4 regions of the Staphylococcus sp. mip270_02 genome follow, and region 2 is predicted to be linked to each of the others. Evidence: riboswitches for the same ligand, from Rfam matches in the RefSeq annotation. Region 2 holds a riboswitch; each other region holds the start of a gene.
The links. A riboswitch is a leader RNA that binds a small molecule or an ion and turns the genes downstream of it on or off. The one in region 2 is predicted to bind S-adenosylmethionine.
Positions count from the first base shown of each region.

Region 1 (8,257 bases), 850 kb from region 2:
TAGATAAAACTAACATTGTTGTCACTCTTTAAATAGTTCAATTAAATAAGAATATGACTTTAATTAGATTTGGTTCAAAGACCATAAATAAAATAAAGGTCCTCCCTCAAATTTAAAGCTAAAATTCTTCTAAATCATTGATGGAAATACATTAAATTATTTTTCAGATGACGATTTAATAGTTCAATTTAAAAGTGTTATCCGCTTGAAAATCAACCATCTTTTATTTAAAAACCCTTTCGTTTAGTTTGTCTATACATAAATACTATTGCAACAATTATAGTTATCATATCTAGTATTTTAATGTAGCTTGAGCCTAATTTTATTACTTCAATTTGTAACCATGCTCCTATAATTGGTAAGAAAAAATTCACTATTAATAACAAGAGTAAAACAGCTAGTAATTGTTGTTGTGATTTAGGAATAGTATCATCTCCAAATTATTATCAAATTATTTAATGGTCTGAATTTTAATTTAGAAATTACAAGTTTACTTTTCCACTTTTTTAGACTGAATCACATCAATAATATAGTTCAAAATTCAATTTTATATTAACATAATATTTTTGGTTTTGTACCACACATAATTAGCCTCTTCCTTTGTCCTTGAAATTCGTTAACTAAAATACACTCGCCCCGTTTATTTTAAAAATAGAATTACACACTTTAGATAGACAACGCCCGCCAACATTTCTGCTGACGGGCGTTCATTTCATTTAAATTATTAGTCTTTTTATTATTATAAATTACAGAGTTACTATTAATTATACAAGATACATACTCAATTAAAGGTGACTATATTACCAATTATATCTATTCAGTATCGCCCTTTATTTCATAAATTCTGTATTTTAACCCACATAATAATAAGTGAATAAAAAGAGGATTAACAATATAAAATGTTCTTGAGTTTGAAAGAATAACTCATCTATTTTTTATTCTTTTCTTCCACTCATTTACAGTAATTGTTATCGGTAACAATACGCAACACATAGTTATTATTAAAAATAAACCAATATTCACATCTCTACTCCTTATTTGCAAAATAAACAACATGAAATATAATATTAAAATTAAAAAGTATTACAAATCTTAATTTTACAGTAACATAAGACTAATGATATATCTAGTGAATACCATGGCCTAATCTATTTACTTTAAGTTTTTAAAACCTTATTTTTACTATGCTTGTACAATAAAAAATTGTTTGAATAAGCTAAGATTTCCTAACCCCAAAAATATTAACAGTCCTATTTGAAAAGATCACACAAAAATAAACCCTCTAACCATCACAGTTAAAGGGTTTATTTTTATATTTCGCTGTTATTTAGCTGGTACTACGGCACCATCATATTTTTTATTGATTTCATCTTTAATTTCTTTAGATTGTAATACTTCCATCAATGCTTTGATTTTTTTATCATCTTTATGTCCTTCTTTAACAGCAATTAAATTGGCATAAGGATTGTCTTTCGCTTTCTCTAATACAATAGAATCATCTTTAGGACTTAATTTTTGATCGATTGCAAAATTAGAGTTGATAATTACAGCATCAGCATCTTCATTTTGATAAATTTTCGGTAAGTATTCTGCAGATTGTTTATTATTAAATTTGATATCTTTTTTGTTTTCTACGATATCATCAAATTTAGCATCTTCAATCTTCACACCGTCTTTTATTTTAATTAATCCTGCATCTTGGAAGAATTTTAAGAAACGGCCTTCTTCAGCTGGATTATTAGAAACATACACTGTGGCGCCTTTTGGTAAATCTTTTAGACTCTTATATTTTTTAGAATAAACAGCCATTGGTTCTAGATGAACATTACCTGCTGATTCTACTTTATATCCTTTATCTTTTTTCTCAGTTTTTAAGTAAGGTGTATGTTGGAAAAAGTTTGCGTCTAATTCACCTTTATCTAATAATTTATTCGGTGTTGTATAATCATTAATTGTTTTAATCTTCAAATCATAGCCTTTATCTTTCAATAACGGCTTGGCTTTTTCTAAAATTTCAGCATGAGGAGCTGGAGAAGCACCTACTGTAATTTTTTTATCTTCACTACCTCCACTATTCCCACATGCTGCTAAAACAAGCGCTAATACAAGTACAGAAGCTAAGCTAACTAATTTTTTCATATAAAAAGTCCCCCTTTTTAAGATTATCTCTTATCAATTTTATTAGTAGCCCAATCACCAATAAATTGAATGATGAACACAATAATAAGGATTAAAATTGTTGAAACAAAAATAACGTCATTTTGATTTCTAGTGAAACCTGTTAAATAAGCTAGGTTACCTAAACCACCTGCACCAATAACACCGGCTACTGCAGTAGAACCTACTAAAGCAATCGCTGTAACAGTAATACCTGAAATTAATGCTGGCATCGCTTCAGGTAATAGTACTTTTTTGACTACTGTCCAAGTAGTGGCACCCATTGACCAAGCTGCTTCAATAACACCTTTATCAATCTCTTTAAATGCAATTTCTACAAGTCTGGCATAGAAAGGCGCCGCACTAATGATTAAAGCAGGTAATGCTCCTGTTGGACCACTAATCGTGCCTAACACTAAACTTGTAAACGGAATTAACAATAAGATTAAAATAATAAATGGTATCGCTCTAAACAAGTTAACTATAAATGAAACAATAGTATAGAAAACCCTCGCTATAGGTGATTTACTTTTAGCTGATAAAAAGAGTAATACACCTAATATTAAGCCTAATACAAAGGCAAAAATTGTCGAAATAACTGTCATATAAATTGTTTCGTATGTCGCTAACCAAACTTCGTCCCAGCTGACGTTTGGCATTGTAAACATCTCGCGGAGGATGTCACTCAATGAATTACCCATGTCTTAACACCTCCACTGACACATGCTGTGCTTCTAAATCATTTTTAAACTTTTCGAATTTTTCTAAATTTACATCGCTCAATTGAATTACTAAGAAACCAAGCGAACCATCTTTTGTATGTTTAATATTAGCTTCTAATATATTCACATCGATATTATGCGTTTTCGTTATATATGACACGAGAGGTTGCGTGGTATTATTCCCTGTGAAATTCAAACGAACAACATAATCATCTTCATTAAGTGACACTAAGTCGCTAATAGATTTATCAAAATCATCATTTAAATCATCTTTAACAAAACGTTTTGTAACCGCATGTTGTGGATTCTCAAAAACTGTGGAAACTAGACCTTGTTCAATCACGCGACCGTTTTCCATAACAGCTACTTCGTCACATATGCGTCTAATGACATGCATTTCGTGTGTGATGATTACGATTGTTAAATTTCTTTCTTCTTTAATTTTCAATAATAATTCTAAAATTTCATCTGTTGTTTGAGGATCTAATGCACTTGTCGCTTCATCACAAAGCAATACAGTTGGTTCGTTTGCTAACGCTCGCGCAATACCGACACGTTGTTTTTGACCACCTGACAGTTCTGAAGGATATGCACTTTCTCTACCTTTCAGTCCAACAAGTTCTACTAATTCTTTTGCCCGTTGTTTCGCTTCACGGCGAGGCACACCCGCTATTTCCAATGGAAATGTAATATTATTTAATACAGTACGCGACCATAGTAAATTAAAATGTTGAAATATCATGCTCACTTTTTGACGCTTTTTTCTTAACTGTGATTTTGATAGCTTACCAATTGTATCTCCATCGATAATGACGTCTCCTGAAGTTGGTTGTTCGAGATTATTTAAAAGTCTAATTAAAGTACTTTTGCCCGCACCTGAAAAACCAACTACTCCAAAAATCGAGCCTGATTGAATACTTAAATCAACATGATCTACAGCCAGTACGTCCTGTTTTTTCGTTTTGTACTTTTTGACTATTTGATTTAACTCAATCATTCTGTTTCCTCCTTGTGTTGCTAATCCTTCAATTAAAAAAATGCTTTCTCTATGTTCACCGAAGTATAGAGAAAGCAAAATCGCTTCTCTCATCTTCTAAAGCTTTAAAACTTTATGTGAATTGGCACCATTTCTATTAAAGACGGTTGCCGGGCTTCGTAGGGCACATCCCTCCACCTCTCGTGATAAGAGTTTCATTATTTAATTATTTTTAATCCTACCATCGTACTAATATTTCGTCAATAACTATTTTAAATTTTCTAACAAATAAGGCACCGATTGAAATGCATAAATCCTTTTTTGCTCTTCACCTTTTGACATTACTAATAAAACTGGTACAGATTGAATTTCATACAATTGACTAAAATCAGGATGAAAGTTTAAGTCCATTTTTATTGTAGGTAATTGCAAAATATCGTTAGCAATATCTAGCATACGTTCAGAAACCTTACATGTGCCACATGTTGGTGTATAACCAAAGATAAGATACTTATCTTCATTTATATATTTATTGACGTCAACGCGTTGTTCACTTGTTACATTCATGTTAATAAACTTACCCTTTCAGCTATATAATCCAATTTTGCTTTCGCCACCTTTTCTTCATCCTTAACTATAAAACCATGTTTTTCCAATACTCTAGATAAATATGGTTTAGGACAACGAGCGACTTCACAATATTGTTTATCTACTCTTATATGTCTACTTTCACTTAAATAGCGTTTGAACCATTTTCGTATTCTTTCACCTTCATCATCCGAATCAACAAGAATATACACTTGTTTGTCATATAAAGTATCAATCATTTCATCTAATTTATCTACACTCATCGTACCATTCGTGCAAATAATTTCTATTGGCTGATCAATAACTTGTTTGACACGCTTCTTGTCTGACTTTCCTTCGACAACAATTACTTGGTTCAGTATCGTCATGACATCCACCCTCTAAATGTTGATAGTAAATCTTTTCTACTTAGTTCTTCACAATCCGTAGTGACAATAAACATAATTTACATAGTTAAAATATTTCTTATTATAACAAACATAATTTATCATTTTTTAAAGTTGAGGTGAACTTGTTAGACTTATAAAATTGCTAAATCTTCAATAATCCTCAATGATATGAAAAAAACTCCAAGATAGTTATATCATGGAGTTCAGTGTTATATTATTCGCCAATCATTTCTGAATATTGCTCTGCAGTTAATAATTCATCTAATTGACTTTCGTCACTTAGTTCAACTTTAACCATCCAAGCTTTTTCGTAAGGTGATTCATTTACGAATTCAGGGCTATCTTCTAATTCATCATTAGATTCAACTACTTTACCTGATACAGGTGCATATAGTTCTGAAACAGTTTTTACGGATTCAACACTACCAAAAGTGTCGCCTTCATTAATTTCGTCATCTACTTCTGGTAATTCAACGAATACGATATCGCCAAGTTCACCTTGAGCATATTCAGTGATACCAATTGTTACTGTATTACCTTCAACTTTTACCCATTCATGTTCTTTAGAATATTTTAATTCACTCGGTACTGCCACGAGAATCCCCTCCTAAATGATTTTACATATTAATGATGCCATATGCATACCATACAATCAACTATTTCTTAGCATATTAATATTATTATAATCTTTTCATAACAATAGATGAAGCGTTTACAAACACAACTTATAATTTCAACTTATAGAGATTGCTCTATTTAAAGAGATGCTCTATCTCCAAAAGAGGAATTAAGATAACCATGTTTCCTTATATTGATCTTCTTTGAAACCAACTGTAACTTTGTCTCCAGAAATAGCTAATGGTCTTTTGACCAACATACCATTAGTTGATAATAAATCTAACTTTTCATCATCAGTAAGGTCATTCATTTTGTCTTTAAGACCTAATTCACGATATTTAGCACCGTGCGTATTAAAGAGTTTATTTATATCGATATCAGTCGCCTCTAAAATTTCTTTAAACTCGTTTTTAGTGGGCGTATGTTGTACTATATCGATTGGTTCAAAGCTCACACCGTAGTCTTGTAAAAATTTTGCTGCTTTTTTACAAGTAGTACAATTAGGATATTGGTAAAATTTTATCATTATTCTGTACCTCCTATAACTAGTTAACATTAATATATCAAATTTATTGCCAAAACGCTCTAATTAATAAGCTGATTTTTTTTATAACTTCAAAATGTCCGTTATAATAAGCTTAATTATATTTTTAAAAAGGAGAAAATTATGAAACCTATTAATACAAATGATGCATTTAAAGAAACTATACAGAGTAATAACCCTGTCATTGTAAAATTCGAAGCTGGCTGGTGCCCTGACTGTAAAGCAATGGATATGTGGATTGACCCTATCCAAGAAAAATACAATGATTACGACTGGTTTACAGTCAATCGTGACGAGCTTGAAGATGTTGCAGCTGACAACGATGTGATGGGCATACCAAGCTTACTAGTATTTAAAAACGGAGAAAAATTAGCTCACTTACACTCAGCTAATGCGAAATCACCAGAACAAGTGGAAGCATTTTTAGCTGAAACATTTAAATAATTGATTAATAAATGAGATATTTCATCTCATTTTATGGGCTGGGAGAAATTAATTGTCCCAGCCTTAATTATTGTAATGACAGCATTTTTAAAGAGCCACTTCTTTAAAGAGCCACTTCTCAATTTATTGAGTTAGTGGCTCTTATGCATGAGCTCTAGCTCAGGTAATCTGTTTTGAGTTAGTGGCTCTTATGCATGAGCTCTAGCTCAGGTAATCTGTTTTAAGTTAGTGCGATATATGCATGAATATGAATTTTAACTCAGATAAAGCTCCTGTTAGCCTTAGTCATCTTTACCGAAATATAATGACGCAATTTTTTAATATTTAATTATATAATTATAAAAATTAAGAATGGGCACTCAAAGTCAAATTTCACTTTTGATTTTGAATGCCCATTCTTAAAATCACTTTAAAACTTTTCTATTACTTGATCAGTATGACGCTCTCTATGTGGCATTTCATCCTGTAAATCTGTGAGATACAAGAAACCTACAAGTTGTTCATCATCTTTCACATTAAATATCGATCTTATTTCAGGGATAAATATATATGCCGGTGATTTCCAACATGTGCCAATACCCGCTTCATGTAATAATAGCATTAAGTTTTGTGCGAAAGCTCCAAATGCCATATTATTTTCTAAATCTTCTCGTTGTCTTGGATCTCTTTTTAGAATTAATGCAAGCATGCCACCCAGATTTGTAACAGTGTTATAATGATTTTCTTGTTTTTTATCTAAATTAGGGAATGCGACCTCTGAGAGTTGTTTACTCATAGGGCCCAAGCGATCTTTAGCAATATGAACCACTCTCCAAGGCTCTCTCATGCCATGATTAGGGGCATCTGTCGCTTGCTGTATCGCTTGATATAGAGCATTATCATCTATAGTCATGTCTCTTTTAAAAACCTTAATACTTCTACGATGTGCAATTGCATCTTGTAGTTCCATTGATTATCGCCCTTTCATTAGTGATAATTATTTTCAATTATAAATCAGGCGACCACTATTTTCAAACTACTCGTATAATTTAATTTGTTGCTTTAACTTTTCAACGTGGATTTGACCAGGTGCTTTTGGATCGTCTAAGCAACCATATGAAACTGAGCCTCCAAACAATCCCTGAGCAGTTCTTGAAATTAATCCAAGTTTAGACATCGCTATACCAACAACTTGTTGTGAAACTGTGTCTGCAGTCTCAGACATTGCATTTAATAGATTTAGAACATCTTGTTTATCATGAGGCATAACTGCTACTTTTAAATAATCTGGTTCAAGCTGGTGCATTTTATAATATAAACGTTTTAATACTTCCAATTTAGGTGTTTTCTTAAAGTTATGCTGTGATAATACAACTTCTATATTTTCACTATGAGCTGATTCTATCAAGGTTTGATATTTTTCTATAGGCACTCCTTCTTCATATTCAATATCTATCATATCAACATAATCTAATGAGATTATTTTCTCTAGCACATTTAAGTATTTATCATTTGCTAATTGGCCTTCTCCACCTTGAATCTTTGTTCGATATGTTACTAACAATTTTTTATTTAAATTTAGTTTATATATGTCTTTAGCAATTTTTGCTAAAGATGCTTCATCAAAATTTAACCACTGATCTATTCTTAGTTCTATAATATCTATGGAGTCTTGATATTGTTTTAAATCCTCAATTGTATGTTGTGCAAGTTCATGTTTGGGTGCAATTGTAACAGCTATATCAACTTTGGCCATGTTTAAACTTCCTTTTATTAGTAATATTTAAATTATTGTATAACAATTTCTAAAAATAATACAATTAAAAAACATATAAATTAC
Region 1 is NZ_CM132934.1:2,460,579-2,468,835, forward strand. Features, by position in the region: gene ACW5YJ_RS11625 (MetQ/NlpA family ABC transporter substrate-binding protein) at 1,324-2,139, opposite strand; gene ACW5YJ_RS11630 (methionine ABC transporter permease) at 2,163-2,858, opposite strand; gene ACW5YJ_RS11635 (methionine ABC transporter ATP-binding protein) at 2,851-3,876, opposite strand; SAM riboswitch class I at 3,963-4,068, opposite strand; gene ACW5YJ_RS11640 (thioredoxin family protein) at 4,123-4,422, opposite strand; gene ACW5YJ_RS11645 (toprim domain-containing protein) at 4,419-4,811, opposite strand; gene gcvH (glycine cleavage system protein GcvH) at 5,047-5,427, opposite strand; gene ACW5YJ_RS11655 (arsenate reductase family protein) at 5,620-5,976, opposite strand; gene ACW5YJ_RS11660 (thioredoxin family protein) at 6,118-6,438, shown strand; gene ACW5YJ_RS11665 (nitroreductase family protein) at 6,848-7,387, opposite strand; gene aroD (type I 3-dehydroquinate dehydratase) at 7,454-8,173, opposite strand.
Region 1: another riboswitch for S-adenosylmethionine. It lies ahead of ACW5YJ_RS11635 (methionine ABC transporter ATP-binding protein); the one in region 2 lies ahead of metX (homoserine O-acetyltransferase MetX).

Region 2 (8,257 bases):
TTACTTGAAGTAACAAATGGGTACGTACCATGGTCGATATCTAACATTACACCTTGCGCACCTTCAAATAATACTTTCTCTTCTGCTACAAATGCATCATCTAAAACTTTTGCAGTATCAGTAACGAATGGAGCTAAACGTTGACCAGCTGCATAATAAGCTTCAAAGATTTCATCAAATGATGGACATGATTTACCAAACATGCCTTCGAAGTATGCACCTTTGTATTCAATATTATCTTTTAATAATCTTTCGAATGTTTCTTTGTCTAATAAATCGGCAACACGAATACCAATACGTTGTGCTTTATCTACGTAAGCAGGACCAATACCTTTTTTCGTTGTACCAATTTTATTATCTCCACGACGTTCTTCTTCATATTCATCTTGTTTAATATGATAAGGTAAAATAACTTGTGCTCGGTTTGAAATACGTAAGTTATCTGTTGAAATACCTCTTTCATTTAATGCGTCTAATTCTTTTAATAGTGCCACTGGATCTACAACGACACCGTTACCAATCACTGCTAATTTTTCTTTATAAAAAATACCAGATGGTACTAAGTGTAATTTATATGTTTCTCCGCCAAATTTAATAGTATGACCTGCATTATTACCGCCTGAAAAACGTGCAATAACATCTGCTTGTTCTGCTAAGAAATCTGTAATTTTACCTTTACCTTCGTCTCCCCATTGTGTCCCAACTACTACTATTGATGACATGTGAGCACCTCCAAGTTTTCTCGATTAACCATTACGTATTTTACCAATACACAGGATAGATTGCAAACCAAAAATCGAACATTGATTTTCAATGATTCTCTCTACTCAGCAAAAAATATCAACTAACTCTCATGCATCTTTATGCTAGTGATACCAATGCTTTATCGAACTAATTTGTAAAATAAAGACACATACTTACTTATAAACCTATAAACCAAACACAAACAAAAACCGTACAATAAAAATTTGAATCAATTTATCGTACGGAAAATATTTTTTTATAATTTTTTAACCCATTTCAGCATGTGCATAGTCTATGTCTGTAAATTTGTTGTATTGTTTCATAAAGTGCAGCTTCACTGTTCCTGTAGGACCATTACGTTGCTTAGCGATAATAATTTCAATTTCCCCATTTTCATCATTTGTTTGAGGTTCGAAATTAGTGTCATCATCGTCTTCTTCGTCTTCACCACGATTATAATAGTCATCACGGTATAAGAAAGCGATGATATCGGCATCTTGCTCGATAGAACCTGACTCACGAATATCACTCATCATTGGACGTTTATCTTGACGCTGCTCAACGCCACGTGATAGCTGACTCAGTGCAATAACAGGGCATTCTAGCTCTCTAGCAATAGCCTTTAATGTACGTGAAATCTCAGAAACTTCTTGTTGTCTGTTATCTGAAAAGCGAGAGCCACTACCTGAGATTAATTGTAAGTAATCAATAACAACCATATCTAATCCGTGCTCTTGTTTTAAACGACGGCACTTAGAACGAATGTCTGTAATCCGAATACCTGGTGTATCATCGATAAATATCTTAGTACGTGACAGTTTACCGACTGCTATAGTAAATCTATTCCAGTCTTCTTCAGTCATCATACCAGTTCTCAGGCGATTTGAGTCCACGTTTCCTGAACTACAAATCATACGTGTTGCAAGTTGATCTGCACCCATCTCTAACGAGAATATACCTACTGAAAAATGATCTTCGTGTGTTGCAACTTTTTGCGCAATATTAAGTGCGAAGGCAGTCTTACCTACCGAAGGACGTGCTGCTAAAATGATTAAATCATTACGGTTAAACCCTGCTGTCATCTGGTCTAAATCTCGGTAGCCCGTTGGAATACCTGGCGTTTGACCACTGTTTTGATCTAATAATTCTGCATTCTCATATACTTCACCAAGTACATCTCGAATATCCTTAAATCCATCACTTTCACGTGAGGATGATAATTCTAATATACGACGTTCAGCATCGTTAAGTATCGTATCTAGTTCCAGCTCATCATTATAACCATCATTCGCAATACTATCTGCAGTTTGTATTAATTTACGTTTAGTTGCATGCTTAAAAACAATCTCAGTATAGTATTGGATATTACGTGTTGTCGGCACATTACTTGATAATTCTGCAAGATATTGAGGACCGCCCGCTTCATTCAATCGACCCTCTTGTGTTAGTTGATCCATAATGGTTACCACATCAATATCTCTATTATCTTCATTGAGGTTCATCATTGCTCTAAAGATGTGTTGATGTGCACCTCTATAAAATGACTCAGGAAGCAATACTTCCTGAGTTGTGTTGATTAATTCTGGATCTATGATAATGGCACCTAAGACAGACTGTTCAGCCTCATTACTGTGTGGCATTTGATTTTGTTCATACATTCCATCCATTGTGATTACACCTCATATCTCAATCCACTATTATTGTTCAACTGTGTGTACACGGATTGTACCTTCAACTTCTTTATCTAGTTTAACTGGCACGTTAGTGTAACCTAATGCATGGATACCGTTTGGTAAATCCATTTTACGTTTATCAATTTTAATGTTGTGTTGTTCTTGTAATGCTTGTGTGATTTGTTTCGTACTTACTGAACCAAACAATTTACCGCCTTCGCCTGTTTTAGCAGACACTTCGACTTCAATTTCACTTAATTGTGCTTTTAATTGTTTAGCATCTTCAATTTCTTGTTGACGCTCTGCTTCAGCAGCTTTATTTTTTTGTTCTAATTGTTTTAAATTACCAGGTGTTGCTTCTATTGCATAATTTTTCTTTAATAAGAAGTTATTTGCATAACCTACTGGTACGTCTTTAACTTCACCTTTTTTACCTTTACCTTTTACATCTTGTGTGAATATTACTTTCATGCATTTTCACTCCTACTCATTTGTTCTGTTATAGCTTGTTGTAATTGTTCTATTGCTTCATCCACTGTTACATCTTTTAACTGTGTGGCTGCATTAGTTAAATGGCCACCACCGCCAAGTGCTTCCATTGTTAACTGCACATTGACAGCACCAAGTGAGCGGGCAGACATACCTATTACATTTTCTTCTCTTCTTGCAATCACGTACGAAGCCTCTACACCATCTAAACTTAACAGTTCATCGGCAGCTTGTGCAACTGTAACAGGATGATAAATTTTATCATTCGAACCGTGTGCAATGGCTACACCATTTTCTTGTAATTTCACTGTTTGAATCAACTCGGTACGATTGATATACGTATCAAGATCATCTTTCAAGAAATGTTGTGTCAATATTGTATCTGCACCATGCGCACGTAAGTAACTTGCTGCATCGAAGGTTCTAGAACCTGTTCGTAGCGTAAAGTTACGCGTATCTACAATAATACCTGCAAACATTACTGTCGATTCTAAACGTGTTAATCGTTGTTCTGTCGGTTGATACTCAAGTAGTTCTGTCACAAGTTCTGCAGTTGAACTTGCATATGGTTCCATATAAACAAGTAATGGACTCGAAATAAAGCTCTCACCGCGTCTATGGTGGTCAATAACCACTTTACGGTTAGCTTTATTTAAGATATTCTCATCGATGACCATTTCAGGTTTATGCGTATCTACAATGACTAATGTTGTCTTAGATGTCATAATATCCCATGCTTCATCCGATGTGATAAAACGGTCTTTTAATTCTGGTTTTTCATTTACTGCATCCATAACACGTCGTAATGTTGGATCAATGTCAGAATCATTTAAGACAATATACGCATCTAAGTTATTCATCATTGCAAAACGTGATACACCAATTGCACCACCGATTGCATCTAAGTCAGGACGTTTATGCCCCATAATGATAACTTTGTCGCCTTCCATCAGAATATCTTTAAGCGCATGTGATATAACACGTGCTCTAACACGTGTACGTTTTTCCATTGGGTCAGTCTTACCACCATAGAAACGTACATTTCCGTTCATATTCTTGATAGCAACTTGGTCACCACCACGTCCTAGCGCTAAGTCTAGGCCTGATTGTGATAGTTCCCCTAAATCTATTAAATCTTCAGAACCTTCACCGACACCGATACTTAAAGTTAATTGTGCACGGTAACCGACACTCTTTTCACGTAACTGACTTAAAATACTAAAGTTTGTTGCCTCTATGTTGTTTAATATATCTTGATTTAAATAAGCAACAAATTGATCTGAGCTATAACGTTTGAAATAAATGTTATGCTCACTAGCCCATCTACTAATCACACGTGTAACCATCGAGTTAATCTCTGATTTTTGTGTGTCATTCATATTTTGCGTAATCTCGTCATAATTATCTAAGAACAATGTAGCAATAATTGGTTTAGAGTCTTCATATAACTTATTTGTTTGTACTTCTTCAGTAATATCAAAGAAATACAATACATGTTCTTTTTCAGAATAACGTACGCGATAGTGGTACTCATTTTCAGAAATCTCAACTTCTTGTGTTTTTTCTAATTGTTTTAAGATATTAGGATATACTTCATTAACTGGATCGGAAATTACATTACGCGTTAAGCGTTCCGACATAAATTTGTTCATCCACTCTATGTTTTCATTTTCATCTAAGATAATCATACCGATTGGCAAACTTTTAATTGCAATATTATTGCCTGCCGAAATATGGCCACTTAGATTATCAACATAGCTATCTAGTTTCTGCAAAGCTCGTCTTACCATTATTGCTGTCCCTACAATAATAATCACTAATACAACTGTCGCTATGCCTGCAATGAGCTGGTTAAAAACAAACCAAACTACTACAAGTACAATTGCTGTGAGCGCCATAATAATAAATGGTAAAACTAACGCTTTTTTAGTGGATTGACGGTTCATTCTTCCACCTCAAATCATTTTTTAATGATACTTTTTAAGTTAATACACAAATCTATAACACCCAGGAGACTTACAATATGTGTTAATGGCATTAAAGCTGTCCCTATAACCATGAATAACACAGAAAGTGCGATTGGCATTGATTTTGCCTTCCCGAAAAAGTGAATAACACTTAAGCCCTGAATATACATACATAATGATAACACAATTTCAAAGTTTAAAACGATACTTTGGAAAGTCCCTGGTTGGCTCGCAAACATAACACAAATCAAGACAATAATATACATCCATAATAGTGAACGCTTCATTTGCCAAGCATATAATGGTTTAAATATTGGTGTAGCGATTTTGAACTTACGTAAAATTGGAAAAGTAATAATTAAATTGATTAAAATAAGTAGAAATACTGTGATAATGACATAACTTGGTAACTGAACTGACATCTGGCGGAAGCCTTCTTCAAGCATTTGCTTATATTCTGCACTTCCCGCAATTCCAGAAACAACATTATGCATGTAATCTTTCACTGGTTTTATCAAAACTGTAGAACTTGGTATTTTATCAAACGTTTGTAGTCCCATAAACGCAATTAACGAGAACATACTAATATAAGTAGTTGTTATATAAAGTATGCGTTCTTTAGATGTACGTTCTTTTAATAATTGGCCAATAACAAAACTCACTAAGAGTATAATGACCATGGTGCTCAACACAAATATATTACCTAATAATGTTGTTAATACCACTGTAATGACTGCTGTTAAACCAAATGATTCAATAGACTTATGCCATAAGATAATGCCTGGAATTGTCGCAAAGATACCTAACACCAGGCCTAACGGAGGTAATATATGTAAAGCTAAAGCCACTACGATTAGCGTTAGTATACTAAGCACAGTTACTTTAGGATATATTTTTGAAAACAATTTCGCCACTCCCATACTATTTTTGACTATAACTATTATTTTAACCTCTTTAAAACTTTTATACAATTATTGGCAATCCAAATACAGAAGATAACGATATACTATACTTTTCAAAATTATAAACTTATAAATGATTGTACTAATCAACACTTCACGGTATTACATTTCTAATACTACTACTTCTCGTGTCGCTTTACGCCACCACAACTTAAATACTTGTACAAAAAAAGGATGTACTATATATATATGTCAGTCTACCCTCCCCTATCGAAAGTAGTCATATAGCTTCATCCTAAAAATTAATATAATAGAGTTATTAAATCATTTTCTTTTAATTTTATATACTTTTAAGAAGTGATATAGATTAGGTGCCCAGTCATTAAAATTCAATAAGAAACCATCATGACCTACGTTATCTGGGACAAAGAAATGTTTGTGATATTTAAAACGTTTTCCCACGGCACGCACTAAGTCATCTGGATATAACAAATCATCTGTGAAGCCCATTGTCATTACTTTAGTATCTAGGTTACTAAACACTTCATCTACATCGTCGCGTCCTCTATCTACGTCATGGCTATCTAAGACGTCTAGGAGTGTTAAATAGCATAAAGAATCAAAATGATTCATAAATTTATTGCCTTGATGTTTTTGATAGGTTACAACTTGATCTGGTGAGAAACGTTTATCATAGCTTTTAGACGAACGGTATGTTAAAAACCCTAACTGCCTTGCAATACTCATCCCCTCTTTATTGTCTAAATGAATGGCCTGTCTCGCTATCTCATTAAACGCACGACTATAGGATGATGTTTTATCTGTAGCTGCGAGAATCACTGCTTTTTCAACATCAAATTTACGATTATATAATAATTCTATTGCTTGCATGCCACCTAACGAACCACCGATTAATATGTTAATCCTTTCGAAACCTAATGTTTCAATACCTAATTCTATGGCACGTACGATATCTCTTAACGTAAGTGTCTCAGGAAACTTTGGATCTGTTAACGCAGAACTTGAACCATAAGGGCTTCCAATAACATTAAATGTCAAAAACTGATAATCATTGATTGGCATATAACCACCGTCAATAATCCCTCTCCACCATCCAGGATTTTCATTTGTACCATACGTTAAGTGATTACCTGTTAAAGCATGACAGACCACTACGAGTGGTTGCCCTTTTAATCCTACATGTTCATAACGTAGTTTTAAGTTTGAGATGAATTCACCTGACTCCGTTGTGAATGGCCCTAGTTCTAGTGTATCAACCGTATAATTCGTCATGTTTTACCTCCTACTTAGTAAAAAAACTCCTCACTCATAAAATAAGTAAGAAGTTAAAAGTACTTATCATTCGAGTGTATCGATGGTATTAGCACCGTACTTTATAAGCCGGTTGCTGAAGCGTCAACGGGCCAAGTCCCTCAGCTTCTCGAAATAAGATTTGATTTTAATTGTATTAAAGATAAGCTCATTAATTAAGATAAAATTAAACTGTTAATGCAATCTGAAATATCTTAATTTTCTAATTATTTATAGTTTAACGGATAATATAACTTACTTCAATAGGATTATTTAAAATACCCAACGTAACACTGCCATAATAATAATGCCGCTAAGTATAGTGATTGTTAGACTGCGTGATATCACAGCAATGATAATAGTCGGGAGCATCGTTATTAAGAACGGCACGTTAATACTATAACCCATCACACCTTCTTGTTGCTCTATTAATCCATCGATGATTAAAGCAGTGAATAATGTAATTGGTATAAATGATAGCCATTTAATAACACGTTCAGACAACTTTATTTTAGTTATCAAAATAAAGGGAATAATTCGTGTGAGCCATGTTACCACACCACATAACACGATAATTGTTAACATATGTACCGTCGTTGTCATTTTTCCATCATCACTCCAATCAGTGCTGCAATAGTTGAAGCTAATATGATAGCCAAATATGAAGGCATAAACAAGCTTAAACTAAGCATCATTACAATCACACATATAATCAATACAAAATATATGTTTATCTTCGAGCGTCTAATCGACTCAAATTGTGAGACAGCTAAGAATATAAACATAGCGGTAATTGCAAAATCTAATCCTAGTGCTTCTGGTTGATGTATGTATTTACCAAAGACTGCACCAATAATACATGCAAATGTCCAAAAAACATATGCTGTTATATTTAATCCATGCAACCAACGATCATTAATCTTCTCACCTTTTAAATGTGGTGTAATAGCTACACCGAATGTTTCGTCTGTTACTAATGTAGAAAGACCAATTCTATTTAATAAACTATAGTTTTTATAATTTGGCGCAAGCGTCATACTTAATAAAAACATTCTTGAGTTCACAATGAATGTCGTCAATATAATTGCAGATATGGGCGTGCCAGAAATAACAAGTGCACAAATAATAAACTGTGCCGCGCCCGCATACACTAGCAAGCAAAGTAAAATAA
Region 2 is NZ_CM132934.1:343,022-351,278, reverse strand. Features, by position in the region: gene ACW5YJ_RS01470 (adenylosuccinate synthase) at 1-722, opposite strand, end outside; gene dnaB (replicative DNA helicase) at 1,011-2,411, opposite strand; gene rplI (50S ribosomal protein L9) at 2,442-2,888, opposite strand; gene ACW5YJ_RS01455 (DHH family phosphoesterase) at 2,885-4,852, opposite strand; gene ACW5YJ_RS01450 (DUF2232 domain-containing protein) at 4,867-5,793, opposite strand; gene metX (homoserine O-acetyltransferase MetX) at 6,100-7,068, opposite strand; SAM riboswitch class I at 7,129-7,228, opposite strand; gene ACW5YJ_RS01440 (AzlD domain-containing protein) at 7,360-7,689, opposite strand; gene ACW5YJ_RS01435 (AzlC family ABC transporter permease) at 7,686-8,257, opposite strand, start outside.

Region 3 (8,257 bases), 1.1 Mb from region 2:
GTTGATAAATATGGATGAGTCCAAGAAATATAGTTTTCATAAATTTTGCCTCCAACAAATAACTTAGCTTTAGCATAGTTAGTTTAACATAATAAGGGGAAGAGTGATGTATATGAAGTTTAAAGATAAAGATAATGACAACGTATATTTATCATATAAAGATAAAGAAGATATTGCTGACGGAAATCATGTACTTATTATTCCGAAATATAAAAATCAGTTGCTATTTACAAACCATAAATTACGTGGTGTTGAATTCCCAGGCGGTAAAAAAGAAGACGGAGAAACAAGTGAAGTAGCTGTTGCACGGGAGTTATTTGAAGAAACTGGAGCAAAGATAGCGCATTGTGAGTATATTGCACAATATGAAGTACAACGTACGAATGGCTTATCTTTCACAAAAGATGTATTTATGGTAAATGTATCAGAGATAAGTGATCAAGATGATTATTTAGAAACAAATGGCCCTTTATTTTATAAGAATATAGCTGAGATACCAGAGAGTAAAAAAAGTTATTTGTTGAAGGACGATGCGATTTTACACTGTTTAGAGAGAGTGATATCACTTGGATTTTATAAATAGAAAGCGTATGCCAATTGAATCAATACATCATATATTTGATGAAGTCACGTATTGTGTCGATAACTTAAAAGTTCGAGGCTTAATAATGACGCCAAAAGAAGATGTAAAAAGAATTGTGATATATCTACGAGGTGGTAAGGGCCAAGTAGGTAAAGTACGAGCAGCTAGAATGATGCAATTTGCAAATAAAAGCACTTTAGTTTTTGGTCCATATTATAGAGGTAATAACGGTAGTGAGGGGAAAGATGAATTTTATGGAGCGGATTTAAATGATGTCACGGTTGCTATACGTATACTGCATCAAAAATACCCTTATGCTACCATTCATATGGTTGGATTTTCCAGAGGTGGACTTCAGGGTTTGCTCACATTTCAAGATTTACCAATCTCAAGTTATATTATCTGGGGTGGAGTATCTGATATATACTTAATGTATGAAGAACGCGTTGACTTAAGAGGTATGTTGAAACGCATGATTGGTCATCCTAAAAAGCAAGCTGTTGCCTATCAGCAGCGAGATGCATTAGCTCAAATTACTAAGTCTAGCCCGCCTATACTTATTGTTCATGGTGGAAAAGATAAGCAAGTAGGCATTCATCATGCCTATCATTTAGCACAGCAATTAGAGGAAAAGGGAACAACTTATCGTACGTTTTATCAAATGTTAGAAGGTCATGTACCGAGACCATTTGCACTAAAACAAACGCTTTGTGAAATTAAACAGTGGATGATAGATGTGGAAGAGAATAAAATATAATAGAGTAAATCAAAAGAGAGGATTGGTTTCTAATACCCAATCCTCTCTTTTATATCATATAAATAACAAATATTATTTAAACCCACCATGTATTGCTAGATCATCAACTTCTATCCCGAATTTTTCGAAGTTGTGATTGAAACGGTTAATTAAATCTTGAGCTTGCTCTCTATAGGCTTCTGGCTTACTCCAAGCATTAATAGGATTCAATAGCGTTTGAGGCACATCCTCAACTTCAACTGGAATATCTAAACCAAACATATCATCTTTAATATATTCAGCATCTCTTAATTGCCCTGTGATTGCTTGATTTACCATTTGTCTTGTGTAACTTAGGCTTATACGACGTCCTACGCCATATTTACCACCAGTCCAACCAGTGTTTACAAGATAAACATCTACATCGTGTTGATCGATTAAGTTACCTAATAAATCAGCATAAACTTTAGCGTTTAGAGGTAAGAAAGGTGAACCGAAACATGTAGAGAATGAAGGTTCTGGCTCAGTTACGCCACGTTCTGTACCAGCTAATTTAGCAGTGAATCCACTCAAGAAATGATACATTGCTTGATCTTTGGATAGTTTTGAAATAGGTGGTAGAACACCAAAAGCATCTGCAGTTAAGAAAATAATTGTATTAGGATGAGCTGCTTTAGATGGCGTTACAATATTTTCAATGTGGTTGATTGGGTATGCTGCACGAGTATTTTCTGTGTATTGATTATCATCGAAGTCAACATCACCATCTTCGTCAACAACAACATTTTCTAAAATAGTACCATATTTAATAGCGTCATATATTTGAGGTTCTTTTTTATAAGAAAGGTTAATTGCTTTAGCGTAACAACCACCTTCAATGTTGAAAATACCATTTTCATTCCAACCATGTTCATCATCGCCAATAAGTTTACGTGTTGGGTCAGCTGATAGTGTCGTTTTACCAGTACCAGAAAGGCCGAAGAATAAAGCGACGTCACCTTTGTCTCCAACGTTAGCTGAACAATGCATGCTCATAATGTTATCTTTAGGTAGTAAATAGTTCATTACGGAGAAAATACCTTTTTTCATTTCACCAGCATACTCAGTCCCACCAATGAGGATAACTTTATGTTTGAATGATGTGATGATAAATGTTTCTGAGTTTGTGCCGTCAATTTCTGGATCGGCTTTAAAATGTGGTGCTGAAATAATTGTGAAGTTTGGTTTGATTTCTTGTGCTTCTTCTTTTGAATTAGGACGTATAAACATATTTTGAGCAAATAGATTATGCCACGCCAATTCATTTACAACAGTTAATTTCAATTGTGAGTCATGATCACTACCGGCATAACCATTGAATACATATAGTTCATCTTTTTTGTCTAAATAGTTTAGAACCTTATCATATAATTTTAAAAATGTTTCTTCCTCAATCGGTTGGTTAACATTACCCCAGTCAATATCATCTCTATAAGATGGCTCATTTACAATAAACTTATCTTTTGGTGAACGACCTGTATATTTACCTGTTCTAGCGTTAATTGCACCTAATTCGGTAAGTTCGCCTTCATTATTATCTAAAATCTTGTTATACAACTGTGTTGTAGATAATTGAAATAATGAAGATTGTTTGTCTAAAATACTTTCAATTTTGTTTGTATAAGTGTATGTATCTACAGCCATACTAATCCCTCCAACGCTATTTAGTTATTGTAAGCCTTTACAATTACAGAGTATAACACATATATATCAATAGTCCATACCAATCTAAAAGGAATTTTAAATAAATATTAATAAATGTAAAATTGACATTATATCGCTGATTCTGTACTATAGGACTTAACGGATTCTCTTATCCTGAGTGGCGGAGGGACATGGACCCAATGAAGCCCAGCAACCTCTTCTTAATACGAAGAAAGGTGCCAAACCGTTTGCAGACAAATATCGTCTGAACGATAAGAGCGAATGGACGTATAAGGGCCTTCTCTCTATTTATTGATAGTGTAGAAGGCTTTTTTAATGAGCTCAACAGAGAGAGAATTTTCGTAATTTAAAACTAAAGGAGCAAATTATGACTTACAATAGAAGATTATTCACTTCAGAATCGGTAACAGAAGGGCATCCAGATAAAATAGCGGATCAAGTATCTGATGCTATATTGGATGAAATATTGAAAGATGACCCAAACGCACGTGTTGCTTGTGAAACGACGGTGACTACTGGTATGGCGTTAATTTCAGGAGAAATATCAACAACAACATATGTTGATATTCCAAAAGTGGTTAGAGAAACAATTAAAGAGATAGGTTACACGCGTGCTAAATACGGTTATGATAGCCAGACAATGGCAGTATTAACGGCAATTGATGAACAGTCACCAGATATCGCTCAAGGTGTCGATACAGCTTTAGAGTATCGTGAAGACGTATCAGAAGAAGAAATCGAAGCTACAGGAGCGGGAGACCAAGGTTTGATGTTCGGTTATGCTACGAATGAAACGGATACATACATGCCTTTACCAATCTTCTTGTCACACCAACTTGCTAAACGCTTATCAGATGTACGTAAAGATGAAATATTAAATTACTTACGTCCTGATGGTAAAGTACAAGTAACTGTGGAATATGATGAGCAAGATCAACCACATCGAATTGATACGATTGTCGTGTCAACACAACATGCTGAAGATATCGAATTAGCACAAATTCAAGATGATATTAAACAACACGTCATTTATCCAACAGTGCCAGAAGCGCTTTTAGATGAGAACACTAAATTTTATATCAATCCTACTGGTCGTTTCGTTATAGGTGGACCACAAGGTGACGCAGGTCTTACTGGACGTAAAATAATTGTTGATACGTATGGTGGTTATGCACGTCATGGTGGGGGATGCTTTAGTGGTAAAGACCCAACTAAAGTTGATCGTTCTGCTGCTTATGCTGCCCGCTATGTAGCAAAAAATATCGTTGCTGCTGAATTAGCAGACAAATGTGAAGTGCAACTTGCATATGCTATTGGTGTAGCTGAGCCGGTTTCTATTTCTATAGATACATTTGGTACAGGAAAAGTTAAAGAAATTGAATTGGTTGAGGCAGTTAGACAACATTTTGATCTAAGACCAGCTGGAATTATTAAAATGTTAGACTTGAAACACCCTATTTATAAACAAACTGCTGCATATGGTCATTTTGGTCGTACAGACGTACTATTACCATGGGAAAAGTTAGATAAAATTAATTTATTAAAAGATACAGTTAAAGCTTAACTAGAACAAAAAATTTTTTAACTTTATTCTCGAATGCTATGCGTTTATCTATTATAATTAAGTTACTGAACACATAAAGGAGCGTTTTTTGTTATGAATTCATTTGGACCATTAGAGATTGGTTTAATTGTGGCAATTGTTGTAGCAGTAATTTGTTTCATTTTATTTATCATTGCTTTGAAAAGTAAGAAGAAAGCACAACAAAAGGTAGAAGAACAATACAAAACCAGAGAACAAAAACTAAGCGATGAGCATGAAGAAGAATTAGAAAAAGAAAGAATAGAAAATAAAAAAACAGTAACAAAGCAAAAAGAAGAATATAATGCTACAGTTAGTTCGAAAAATAGAGAAATTGATGCATTGAAATTATTCTCTAAAAATCAAAGTGAATATGTAACTGATATGAGACTTATTGGTATTCGAGAAAGATTAGTAAATGAGAAAAGAATTCGCCCAGAAGATATGCACATTATGGCCAATATATTTTTACCTAAGAATGAATTTAATGATGTACAGCGTATTAGTCATTTAGTACTTACGCGTACTGGTTTATATATAATTGACTCACAATTATTAAAAGGTCACGTATACAATGGTGTGAGTGCCGCACAATTTAAAGAACAACCAACAATGGAGCAAGTGTTTAACACGTTGGACCTTGATAGACAAGAACCACAAACTCTTGTATTAGATCAAAACGAAGATGAAAACTCATTATCTTTTGTTAATTATACGACTCATTTGAATGATATTGAGAAACTAGCTGGTGATATTCAAACAGAATTGAATTTAAAATTCACACCAACAACAATTTTATATTTCAATCCTAAAAATGAGGGCGATGTAACAATTTCAAACTATGCGCAAAGTTCAAATACCAAAGTGTTAGTTGGTCCAGAACAATTGGATGAATTCTTCAATAAATTCGTATTCCATGGTCGCATTCAATATAACGTTGAAGATTTGCAACGTGTTATGGATGAAATTGAATCATTTAATTAAAGACACAAATTTCAAATTTTGAGAATAAATAAGGCTATGTAGTATAAACTGTCAACAAAAGTATTTAGACTTTTGTTGACAGTTTTTTTGGATTGTAAAACTTTAAAAATATTATCTGATACAGCCTGCATGTTTAATTTAGCCATAAATTAAATATACGATTGATGACATACGCTTTAAAGAATTGCAAAAATAAAAATTAATTTTAAACAAATAGGCATTTTTATTTATATATTTGGGAATATTAATTAGTATAATAATTAACAAAATAAAAAGGGGATTTTAACTTGGAAAATATTACATTTTATAATGGGAATGAAATGCCAATTGTTGGATTGGGCACATTTCGTGTGGAGAATAATGATGAATGTGCAACGTCAGTAAAACATGCAATTGAAAATGGTTATACACATATCGACACAGCAATGATTTATGAAAATGAAGATAAAGTAGGTCAAGGTATTGCTGAAGGATTAGCTTCAACAGGATTAAAAAGAAGTGATTTATTCATTACTTCTAAATTATGGCTTGATGATTACGGTCGTCAAAATGTCGCTGATGCATATGAAACAAGTTTAAACAAATTAGGTTTAGACTATTTGGATTTATATCTAATGCACTGGCCTGGAACTGATGAAGCACTGATGATTGATACTTGGCAGGGTATGGAAGACCTTTATAAAAATGATAAAGTGAAAAATATTGGTGTAAGTAACTTTAATATTGAACATTTAGAAGCATTATTAGCACAAGTTTCAATTAAACCAGTAATAAATCAAGTAGAATTCCACCCATATTTATTACAATCATCTTTAAATAGATATCTGGAAGTTCAAAATATTCATATGGAGTCATGGTCACCATTAATGAATGCACAAATTTTGGAAGATGAAACAGTAAATGCGGTAGCAAATGAAGTGGGCAAAACACCGGCTCAAGTAATCATTAGATGGAACATTGAACATGGTGTTGTAGTAATACCAAAATCGGTCACTCCTTCTAGAATAGAAGAGAATATTAATGTATTTGATTTTGCTTTAACAGCTGCACAAATAGAAAAATTAGATAACCTCAATGAAGAACGTAGAATTGGACCAGATCCTGCAAAATACAGTGGTCATTAAAGTGTTATATAAAACTGTATTATTATTTAAGTGTTAATAATTAAATTAATGATTTAATGATATTGACTCGTTAACTTTGATTTAGTCAAATTTGCGATATAATATTACAAGCCTAATGAAATTGTCATTATTAAGCATGGACAATGTATATGACATAAAAAGCCACAAAACCAATTTAATGGTTTTGTGGCTTTTTATAATGAACTTTATTAGGTTTTCCGTTAAAGTATGTAGCCTAATAAACAAGCTAAAAAGGAAACGCCGTATTGGAGTGCAGAATAAACAATGAAATAAATAACTTTCTTTTTAGTCATTAATAGTTGGACGAGTTCAGATGATAAAGTAGAAAAGGTAGTAAGACCACCTAATATACCAACGATTACAAAGGGCTCAACCCAATCTAACTTAAGCAATGTGCCTAATAGGAAACCAATGAGAAAGCTACCAACTATGTTAACGAAAGGTGTTGCAACAGGTAATATACTATTGAATTTGCGATTACAAAAATTAGTAATAAAAGCACGGATGACTGCCCCTATGCCACCACCTAACATGATTAATAAACAGTTAATCATTAGCTACGCGCCCCCAATCTAACGCCGATATAGCATAAGAAAATTCCTAAAACATAACTACTGATTGCGTAAATAGCAACAGCTAGATATTCTTGTTGCTCAAATAAATGCATAAGCTCAAATTGAAATGTTGAAAAGGTAGTCATTGCGCCCAGCATACCTGTAGTAATACCTTTTTTTAAAAGTGGATTATTCTTGTAATATTGTATAGCTAGCGTCCCTAGAAAACCCATTAAAAAAGCGCCTAAAATATTAGCGATAAATGTACCAGTAGGAAATGTTGAATTAACATTCATAAATGAAAACAAGTATCTAAGTAGTGCACCGACAGCGCCACCTACAAAAATATATAAATATTGCATTGTTGGCATGCTTCCTTTCTTAAAAACAGTGCAAGTTTTAGCAACATGGCATTGCTATTAAATCTTATTTGTTGTTTTTATAATGTCAAATATAACTAGAAATTTAGAGTGTATTTATAATTGAAATTGTCCGGATTGTTTAAACTTAAGCATAATTTTATTAAATCAAAGATTCACTTTAACCACAATAACAGAGGCCAAGACATCAATTGTTGTCCTAGCCCCTTAATTAGAATATTATGCCAAATGTTGATAGAGAAGCAAGAATATGAATAATAATTACGACTAAAATAACGTATGGTAATATCTTACTTGCTTTTCGTATCCAATCTGAATCTTCATGTAGATGTTTGATTGATTTATCAGCAAAAATAATGGAAATTATTAAAATGATAGCATTTATAATACTACAAACAAATATTAATTTTATCATTGAATTAAAATGCATATTTAATAGAGGGTTTCTTGTATTAAAATAAAAACTAATAATAACCAATAAAGTAGATAAATAAAAGTAAAGTTTTGAACGTGCCATTTGTACCTCCTAATGCAATTCATTTAACAATAATACCATAAATTTACAAAAACTAATGGAATTTATATTTAT
Region 3 is NZ_CM132934.1:1,492,462-1,500,718, forward strand. Features, by position in the region: gene yidD (membrane protein insertion efficiency factor YidD) at 1-40, opposite strand, end outside; gene ytkD (RNA deprotection pyrophosphohydrolase) at 113-583, shown strand; gene ACW5YJ_RS07045 (alpha/beta hydrolase family protein) at 567-1,340, shown strand; gene pckA (phosphoenolpyruvate carboxykinase (ATP)) at 1,413-3,002, opposite strand; SAM riboswitch class I at 3,169-3,281, shown strand; gene metK (methionine adenosyltransferase) at 3,391-4,587, shown strand; gene ACW5YJ_RS07060 (nuclease-related domain-containing protein) at 4,681-5,589, shown strand; gene ACW5YJ_RS07065 (aldo/keto reductase) at 5,877-6,713, shown strand; gene ACW5YJ_RS07070 (fluoride efflux transporter FluC) at 6,935-7,288, opposite strand; gene crcB (fluoride efflux transporter CrcB) at 7,288-7,650, opposite strand; gene ACW5YJ_RS07080 (hypothetical protein) at 7,880-8,185, opposite strand.
Region 3: another riboswitch for S-adenosylmethionine. It lies ahead of metK (methionine adenosyltransferase); the one in region 2 lies ahead of metX (homoserine O-acetyltransferase MetX).

Region 4 (8,257 bases), 740 kb from region 2:
ATGATCTGCATCATCCTAAATATGATCCAGATGAGCGTATATTAGAACAAGTACCTGAGTATTTCTTAAGTTTTATACAAAAACTTTTAAACGAGCAATCTAAATAGAATCTTTGAATGATGTATTAAAACTTTAAAAATTAGGGTATGCATAAGCATATTCTTTAAAATAAGGAGTGTTTGCATATGCCAGGACAAGATCCTAGAACAAAATTCTCAAGTGAAGATTTCCCGAAACAAGAACAAGACGTTCCAGGTTTACAGGATAAATTAGACCCTAAGCCTGATTGTGGTGAAACAACTTATATCGGTTATGGGCGTTTAAAAGATTATAAAATTTTAGTTACTGGTGGGGATTCTGCTATCGGTAGAGCTGCTGCCATAGCGTATGCTAAAGAAGGAGCAGATGTGGCAATTAATTACTTACCTGCTGAGCAAGTGGACGCTGAAGAAGTACAACAAGTGATTGAAGCAGCAGGACGTAAAGCTGTATTAATCCCAGGCGATATACGCGATGAACAATTTAACTATGATTTAGTTGAAACAGCTTATAACAAACTTGGTGGATTAGATAATGTAACAATTGTAGCAGGACACCAACAATATAGAAACAACCTTAAAGGCTTTGATACTGAATCATTTACTGAGACATTCGAAACAAATGTTTATCCTATTTTTTGGTCAGTTCAAAAAGCAATTGATTATTTAGAACCTGGCGCAACGATTACACTGACTTCATCTGTACAAGGTTATAATCCGAGCCCTATCTTACATGATTATGCCGCTTCCAAAGCAGCTATCATTTCACTTACCAAGAGCTTATCTGAAGAATTAGGTAGCAAGGGAATCCGTGTAAATTGTGTAGCACCAGGTCCATTCTGGTCACCACTCCAAATTTCTGGTGGACAGCCCCAATCTAAAATTCCGACTTTTGGCCAAAAAGAAGTGCTAGGTAGAGCAGGGCAACCGGTTGAACTTTCGGGCGTGTATGTACATTTAGCAGCTGAGGAATCAAGTTATACTACAGGCCAAGTTTATGGCGTGACAGGTGGTACTCAATTAGATTAGAATTGATGAAGTAACGAGGCAGCAATTTAATTTAACTATTAGTGTTTCAATGTCTCGGTGATACAAAGCATAAGGAGGGAAGGATATATTGATATCCTTCCTCCTTATTTTTGAAAGGTAAGGTAATCATTTATGAAAAAATTTAAAGCAGATGCTTTAACCAAAAAACAAAATTATAAATTATTAAGTGGTAGTGTGGTACCTAGACCTATCGCATTTGTTACTTCTCAAGATAAAGATGGGCATTTAAATGCAGCGCCGTTTAGCTTTTTTAATGTTGTTAATAGTGCACCACCAATGATTATGATTTCTACAGGTCGTTCTGCAGGGAAGCGGAAAGACACTTCTTTAAATATTGAGGAAACGGAATCATTTGTAGTACATATTACAGATGAAGCTACAGTCGAACAAATCAACCATACAGCAGCCCCTTTGGCCCGTAACCAAAATGAATTAGAAAGAACAAGTCTTAATTGTGTTGACTCTGAATTAGTTGCAGTACCTGGTATCGAACAAGCTAAAATTCGAATGGAATGTAAGTTAGATAGAATTATTCCGTTAGGTGACTCTCAAGAAGGATCTGATTTAATTATAGGTGAAGTAGTTATGTTTCATATTGATGAATCAGTTTATTTTGAAGATAGTAAAATAGATGTTGACGCACTTAGTGCTGTAGCTCGTTTAGCTGGTAATGATTATGCTTCTTTAGGTAATAAATTTACTATCGAACGTCCTATGAAGTAAATATAAAGCGATTAAATAAATAACATAAGCTCTATTGAAATAATAGATGTTGAAGGGATTAGATAATGAAATCGTTTGTTAAATTGTTTTCTGTTCAATTCCATATTTGACGAATTACAATTAATACTGTACTGTAATAAAATAAAATAATAACTTATCAAGAGAAGTGTAGGGACTGGCCCGATGATACTTCGGCAACATGATGATGCGTGTGCCAAATCCAGTAGCATAATTCATGCTAGAAGATAAGAATGAATCAAGTTTACTCTTTCTTCTTAATTTAGAAAGAGTTTTTTTATTTTTAGGACTTACAAATAACAGAAGGTTGAGTTCTGTTTTAATATTTAGGAAAGTTGGTTATGTATGGAGGAGACAAAAAAAGGTAACGCATGGGCCTTGATACCTTTAATCGTATTTGTTGGTATGTTCTTAGGTGTGGGTATTAGTACAGGCGACTTTACTACGATGCCACTGAATGTAGCTATATTAGTAGCTTCTATTGTTGGATTAGCGTTAAATAGAAAAGGATCATTTCATAAAAAAGTTGAAGTTTTTACAAAAGGTGCAGGACATTCCAATATTATTTTAATGATGTTAATTTTCTTATTAGCAGGCGCCTTTTCTCAAACGACTGAAGATATGGGTGGCGTGCAGTCGACGGTTAACTTAGGGTTATCATTAATACCAGAAAATTTAATTATCGTCGGACTATTTATAATATGTATGTTTGTATCTTTATCAATGGGTACGTCTGTAGGGACGGTAGCTGCTATAGCACCAGTTGGTTTTGGTTTAAGTCAGGCTACAGATGTTTCGGCAGCTATCACAATGGCTACTGTTGTTGGTGGAGCTATGTTTGGTGATAACTTATCAATGATTTCTGATACTACGATAGCTGCAGTACGTACTCAGAAAACGAAAATGAGTGATAAATTTAAGGTGAACATAAAGATTGTTTTGCCTGGCGCGATATTTACTATTATTGTTCTTTGGTTTTTAACAAATGGTGCACATATAGATGCAAATAAAAGTTATGATTATGACCTTATTAAAGTAATTCCATACTTATTTGTGCTTATTTTAGCATTAATAGGTGTAAATGTAGTTATCGTATTAATCGGTGGCATTGTACTTTCTGCAATTATCGGATTAATCTACGGTTCATTTAGTTGGACAGGTTTATTAAGTTCTATATCTAAAGGTATTATCGGTATGGAAGATATAGCGATTATTGCATTGCTCATTGGTGGTTTAGTAGCTTTGATTCAACATAATGGTGGTATTACTTGGCTATTAAATTTTGTGCGCAGTAAAGTGAAATCTAAACGTGGTGCAGAATTAGGTATTGCTGGCTTAGTCAGTGTTGCAGATATATCAACAGCAAATAATACTATTTCTATATTAATGGCAGGACCATTAGCAAAAGATATTTCAGAGGAATATGATGTGGATCCGCGTAAATCAGCTAGTATTTTAGATATGTTTGCGAGTTGTTTCCAAGGAATGCTGCCATATAGTCCTCAATTGATTGCTGCTGCAGGTGTGGCGTCTATATCTCCATTTGAATTAGTGCCTTACTCAATTTATCCAATGATACTAGGCGTTTGTGGACTTGTAGCAATTTTCTTTAGGTTACCTAGATTAGATAAAAAGTAATTAAGATACATTGCAATATCAAGTTGGGCAATGATTTTTAAGTTCTAAATAGAGTAGTGGAGTTATATGTTAATAAACATGATTAGATAACAGTTGAAAATTGTTGATATTCATTGTGTTATTTAATAGCAATAGACTATAATCTAGATTAAATTTGAGTCCGGGATGTACGAATGTCCCGGGCTCATTCGCTATTTTAAATAAGCAGTATGTTAACAGAATATGCTAAGATAAATGTGAAGTTTATTTGGTATAATATTCAATGAAAATGAAAGTTTTGACGTTTCCTGACTAATAGCGATAAAATGAGGTTGTTAAAGCTTTATAAATATTAAAGAACATCACTATATTTACTTGATAATTGTTTAGAAGTATAGTGTAATGCGTTAGAATAGTAATAAGAGTGAAAGTAGGTGAACAATCGATCGTGGGAAAATACAATGTAGAAAATGAGAATGTTGAAATTCGTCTTGAAAGGTTATTTAAAGTAGAACCTGAATTATTATACCAAGCTTGGACAGACCAACGTTTTCTTAAACAATGGTTTATGACAACTGAAAGAACAAATAAAACTATTGAAGTAGCTGCTGAACAAAATGGTAAATACAAAATTGTTGATGTTCGTAAAGGTAAGGAGAATATAGTACAAGGTAGATTTGCTTCATTAACTCCTTATGAATATCTCGTCATGACAATTGGTATGCCAGAATTAAGTGATTCAGAAGATACGATAGAAGTTGAAATATTCGAAAGAGAACCAGGCATTACGCAAATGATTTTCAATTATATTGCTTTTGTACCGAGAGAAAGAAGATTAACATCTTTAGAATATAAACAGAAGAAGAAAGAATATCATGATTCAACGGCACATGGGTTTGAAATGTTATTTGACAAACTACAATTAACGCTTGAAGAGTTTGAAGCAAATTTATAAAATAGTTCGCTGATATAGAAATTACACGGGGTGATATGATTTTACTGGATTATTTCAATCCTGGTAATATTATCTAAGTTTGAATAAAATTCAGACCTGTATCAAAGTAAATTCTTTATATGTTTTGCTCAATCAGCACTTAAAATAAATAATGCTCCCTTTAAAAGTAATCACTAAATGTGACAATCTTTAGAGGGAGCTTTTGCTATTATTAACAAATTTAGCATAATTATTCAAACTCCAATACGGTTATTTGAACGTGGCGAATAAGACAATAGTTGGGCACTGTATTTTAATACAGTTCGCCTATTACTTTACGTTCATTATATTTTCGTAATAAGGTTTCGAAGAAAATATGGTAACTAATAAAACTTGAATAATCTATACCATCAGCTAAGTAAAATGTATTACTAGATACATAGATATTATAATTTGCTTTTTGAGCAAGGGTATTATCTTTTAAAGTGGTTACAGAGAAAAAATATTTTTGACGCAACTGTAATAAATTGCTGATATCTGTTAACTGCTCTGATTCACCAGAAAGAGAAATGATAAAAAAGATATCTTTTGGTGTTGTTTTATTCAATACCATTTTAAATTCGTGTACGTCATGAAGTACGATAATACTTTTATGTATCGTTAGTAATATACGCTGTGCTTCTTGAGCCACATTCATTTGGGCTAGTCCAGTTCCATATAAATAAACGGTTTCTGCTTCGTAAATTTTATCTGTAATAAGGTCATAATCGATTCTTTCTAAATAAGTGAAAGTATTTTCGATTTCTTGTTTAAAACCTTCTATTGAATCTGAAGGTAATTGATGTGATTGTTCGGTTTCAAATTTTAAATAAGATTTAAAATCACTATAACCATCAAAGCCTAACTTACGAGTGAAACGATGAATGGTGGCGTTAGATGCATGTGTGTGTTCTGCTAATTCTTGTATTTTCATCGTTTTACATTGTAGGATATGTGTATTAATAAAATGTGCAATATGTAAGTCATTTTCATTTAATTTATTAAAATTAGTATTAACACGTTCATCTAAAAACAAATTTATCACCTCACACTTCATGAAAATATTTTCACATTTTGAAAATATAATCTGATTATACAAAATTGTTCCGAATGGCGTCAAACTATTGTTTGTATGTAAGCGTTTCCTTTAATATTAAATTAATCACATGCAACACATACTCAATGAATTATATTTATAGATTTATTATGAATGATGTGTAGACAAATGCTTACGTATAGAAATAGGAGGTTATACGGCTATGAATGCAATTAAACGATTTGGGAGTGCGATGATTGTACCTGTATTAATGTTTGCATTTTTTGGTATTGTTTTAGGATTTGCCACTTTATTTAAAAATCCATCGATTATGGGAAGCATTGCTGCTGATGGTACAACTTGGTTTAAAATTTGGTCAGTAATCGAAGCTGGTGGTTGGACAATTTTTAATCATATGGAAGTTGTGTTTGTGGTCGGTTTGCCACTATCTTTGGCTAAAAAAGCGCCTGGACATGCAGCTTTAGCAGCATTGATGGGCTACCTTATGTTCAATACTTTTATAAATGCAATACTTACACAATGGCCGCATACATTTGGAGCGAATTTGGAAAAAGGCGTTGAAAATGTAACAGGGCTTAAAGCTATTGCTGGGATTGAAACGTTAGATACGAATATACTTGGTGGAATTATCATTTCAAGTATCATAACTTGGATACATAATCGATACTACAGTAAACGTTTACCAGAGATGTTAGGGGTTTTCCAAGGTCTAACATTTGTGGTGACGATATCATTCTTTGTTATGTTACCAATAGCTTTACTTACATGTGTTATTTGGCCGACTGTGCAAGGTGGTATTACTTCATTACAAGGCTTTATTATTGGATCAGGTTATATAGGTGTTTGGTTGTATCACTTCTTAGAACGAGTGCTAATTCCAACAGGATTACACCATTTTATATATGCACCAATTGAAGTTGGTCCTGTTGTAGTCAATCATGGCTTAAAGGCAGAATGGTTTGAACACGTTAATGAATTTGCTAAAAGTACCGAACCGTTAAAGGAACAGTTTCCATATGGATTTATGTTGCAAGGTAATGGTAAAGTATTTGGAGCTATAGGTATTGCTTTGGCTATGTATTCAACAACGCCTAAAGAAAATAAAAAGAAAATTGCAGCATTACTTATTCCAGCAACATTAACTGCTGTTGTAGTTGGTATTACCGAACCGTTAGAATTTACATTCCTATTTATAGCACCATATTTATTTGTATTGCATGCATTATTAGCTGCAACAATGGATACAATGATGTATGGATTTGGTTTAGTAGGTAACTTTGGAGGAGGACTATTAGACTTCTTTGCAACAAACTGGATACCGTTAGCACAAAATCATTGGTTAACTTATGTGATACAAATCATTATAGGGTTAGGATTTACTGCGATTTATTATTTCTTATTTAGATTTTTAATTCTTAAATTTGATATACCACTTCCTGGTCGTAAAAAAGATGAAAAAGATATGAAATTATATAACAAAAATGATTATAAAGGTAAAAAGAACGAAGATCATAGCGCAGTAGCAACAGGAAATGAGTATGAAGATAAGGCGATTTATTATTTAGAAGGTTTAGGTGGCAAGGAAAATATCAAAGATGTAACCAACTGCACAACACGCCTAAGACTTACGGTGAACGATGTTGAGAAGGTCGAAGATAGTGCGTATTTTACACATAATCAAATGGCGCATGGATTAGTAAAAAGTGGTAAAAATGTTCAAGTGGTGGTAGGTATGTCTGTGCCTCAAGTAAGAGAAGCATTTGAAAATATAGTGAATAATGACGATATAAAATAATGATATATAAGCAATAGAGGAAGAACTATTCAAGGCTCAGTACTTGTATAGGAACTAGTTAATAGTTTCAATTCATGTAACGATTGCCTAATAGATTAAGAGGAACCAAAACATCAATGTCTTGGTTCCTCTTTTTTGATACTTATTTTAAATTGGTAATTTTTATAAGTAGTTTATTTAAATTATGAAATTCTAGCTTTATTCATCCAACGAGGCTGGTATACAGCGCCAAGGATATCGATGTTATGCGTAGCAAGCATGTATATGAGTTTCGCAAAAACTGAGGGTGACGTAGATACGTTTATCTTATTACGATTGAAAGTATATGTAATATATTCGGTTTGATTTATTAAATTTAAAATATCGATGACCTTGTCTTTAATAAATGCGTCACGAAGTCCATCTACAACTAATTCAAAACGTCTGGAAGATAATAATAAATGATCTAAATCTAAAAGGTCATTAGTATCTGTACCTTGTAGTATTTGATAAATAGAATAGTTATGAAAACTAAGGAAACTAATCATATATGGTAATTGCTGCTTTGGTAAATTAATCTCTAAAGCATACAAATTATTTTGTTTGAAAATCGTAAATTTAAATGAATTACAAAATTGTATTTGCTTACATAGTTTGGTTAAATTTTTTCTTGTGGCACGATTATTTAATCCTCCAATATTTAACACAAAAGTTTCAGTTCTATCTAAAAACATATGATACCCCCAATATCTATAGAAAGTGTTTTATCTCTATTAATCATAATATTCAATTACACTTAAATTTCCACAAGTTATTATTTCTATTAGATTGTACCACTCTTTTTTATTAGAATCACTAGGTCTTAAGAACGAAGTTAAAATTTTTACATAGTAATTGATTACAGATATTATTTTTAGAATATTTAGAAAATTAAGTTGTTTGGGAGTATAAAGTATGATACATTTTTCTTTGTTAATACATAAAGGGAAGTGTTTATAGATGTTATC
Region 4 is NZ_CM132934.1:1,078,297-1,086,553, forward strand. Features, by position in the region: gene ACW5YJ_RS04745 (amidohydrolase) at 1-107, shown strand, start outside; gene ACW5YJ_RS04750 (SDR family oxidoreductase) at 186-1,067, shown strand; gene ACW5YJ_RS04755 (flavin reductase family protein) at 1,200-1,811, shown strand; SAM riboswitch class I at 1,963-2,063, shown strand; gene ACW5YJ_RS04760 (Na+/H+ antiporter NhaC family protein) at 2,175-3,467, shown strand; gene ACW5YJ_RS04765 (SRPBCC family protein) at 3,895-4,401, shown strand; gene ACW5YJ_RS04770 (MurR/RpiR family transcriptional regulator) at 4,694-5,455, opposite strand; gene ACW5YJ_RS04775 (alpha-glucoside-specific PTS transporter subunit IIBC) at 5,679-7,271, shown strand; gene ACW5YJ_RS04780 (hypothetical protein) at 7,454-7,984, opposite strand; gene ACW5YJ_RS04785 (bile acid:sodium symporter family protein) at 8,250-8,257, shown strand, end outside.
Region 4: another riboswitch for S-adenosylmethionine. It lies ahead of ACW5YJ_RS04760 (Na+/H+ antiporter NhaC family protein); the one in region 2 lies ahead of metX (homoserine O-acetyltransferase MetX).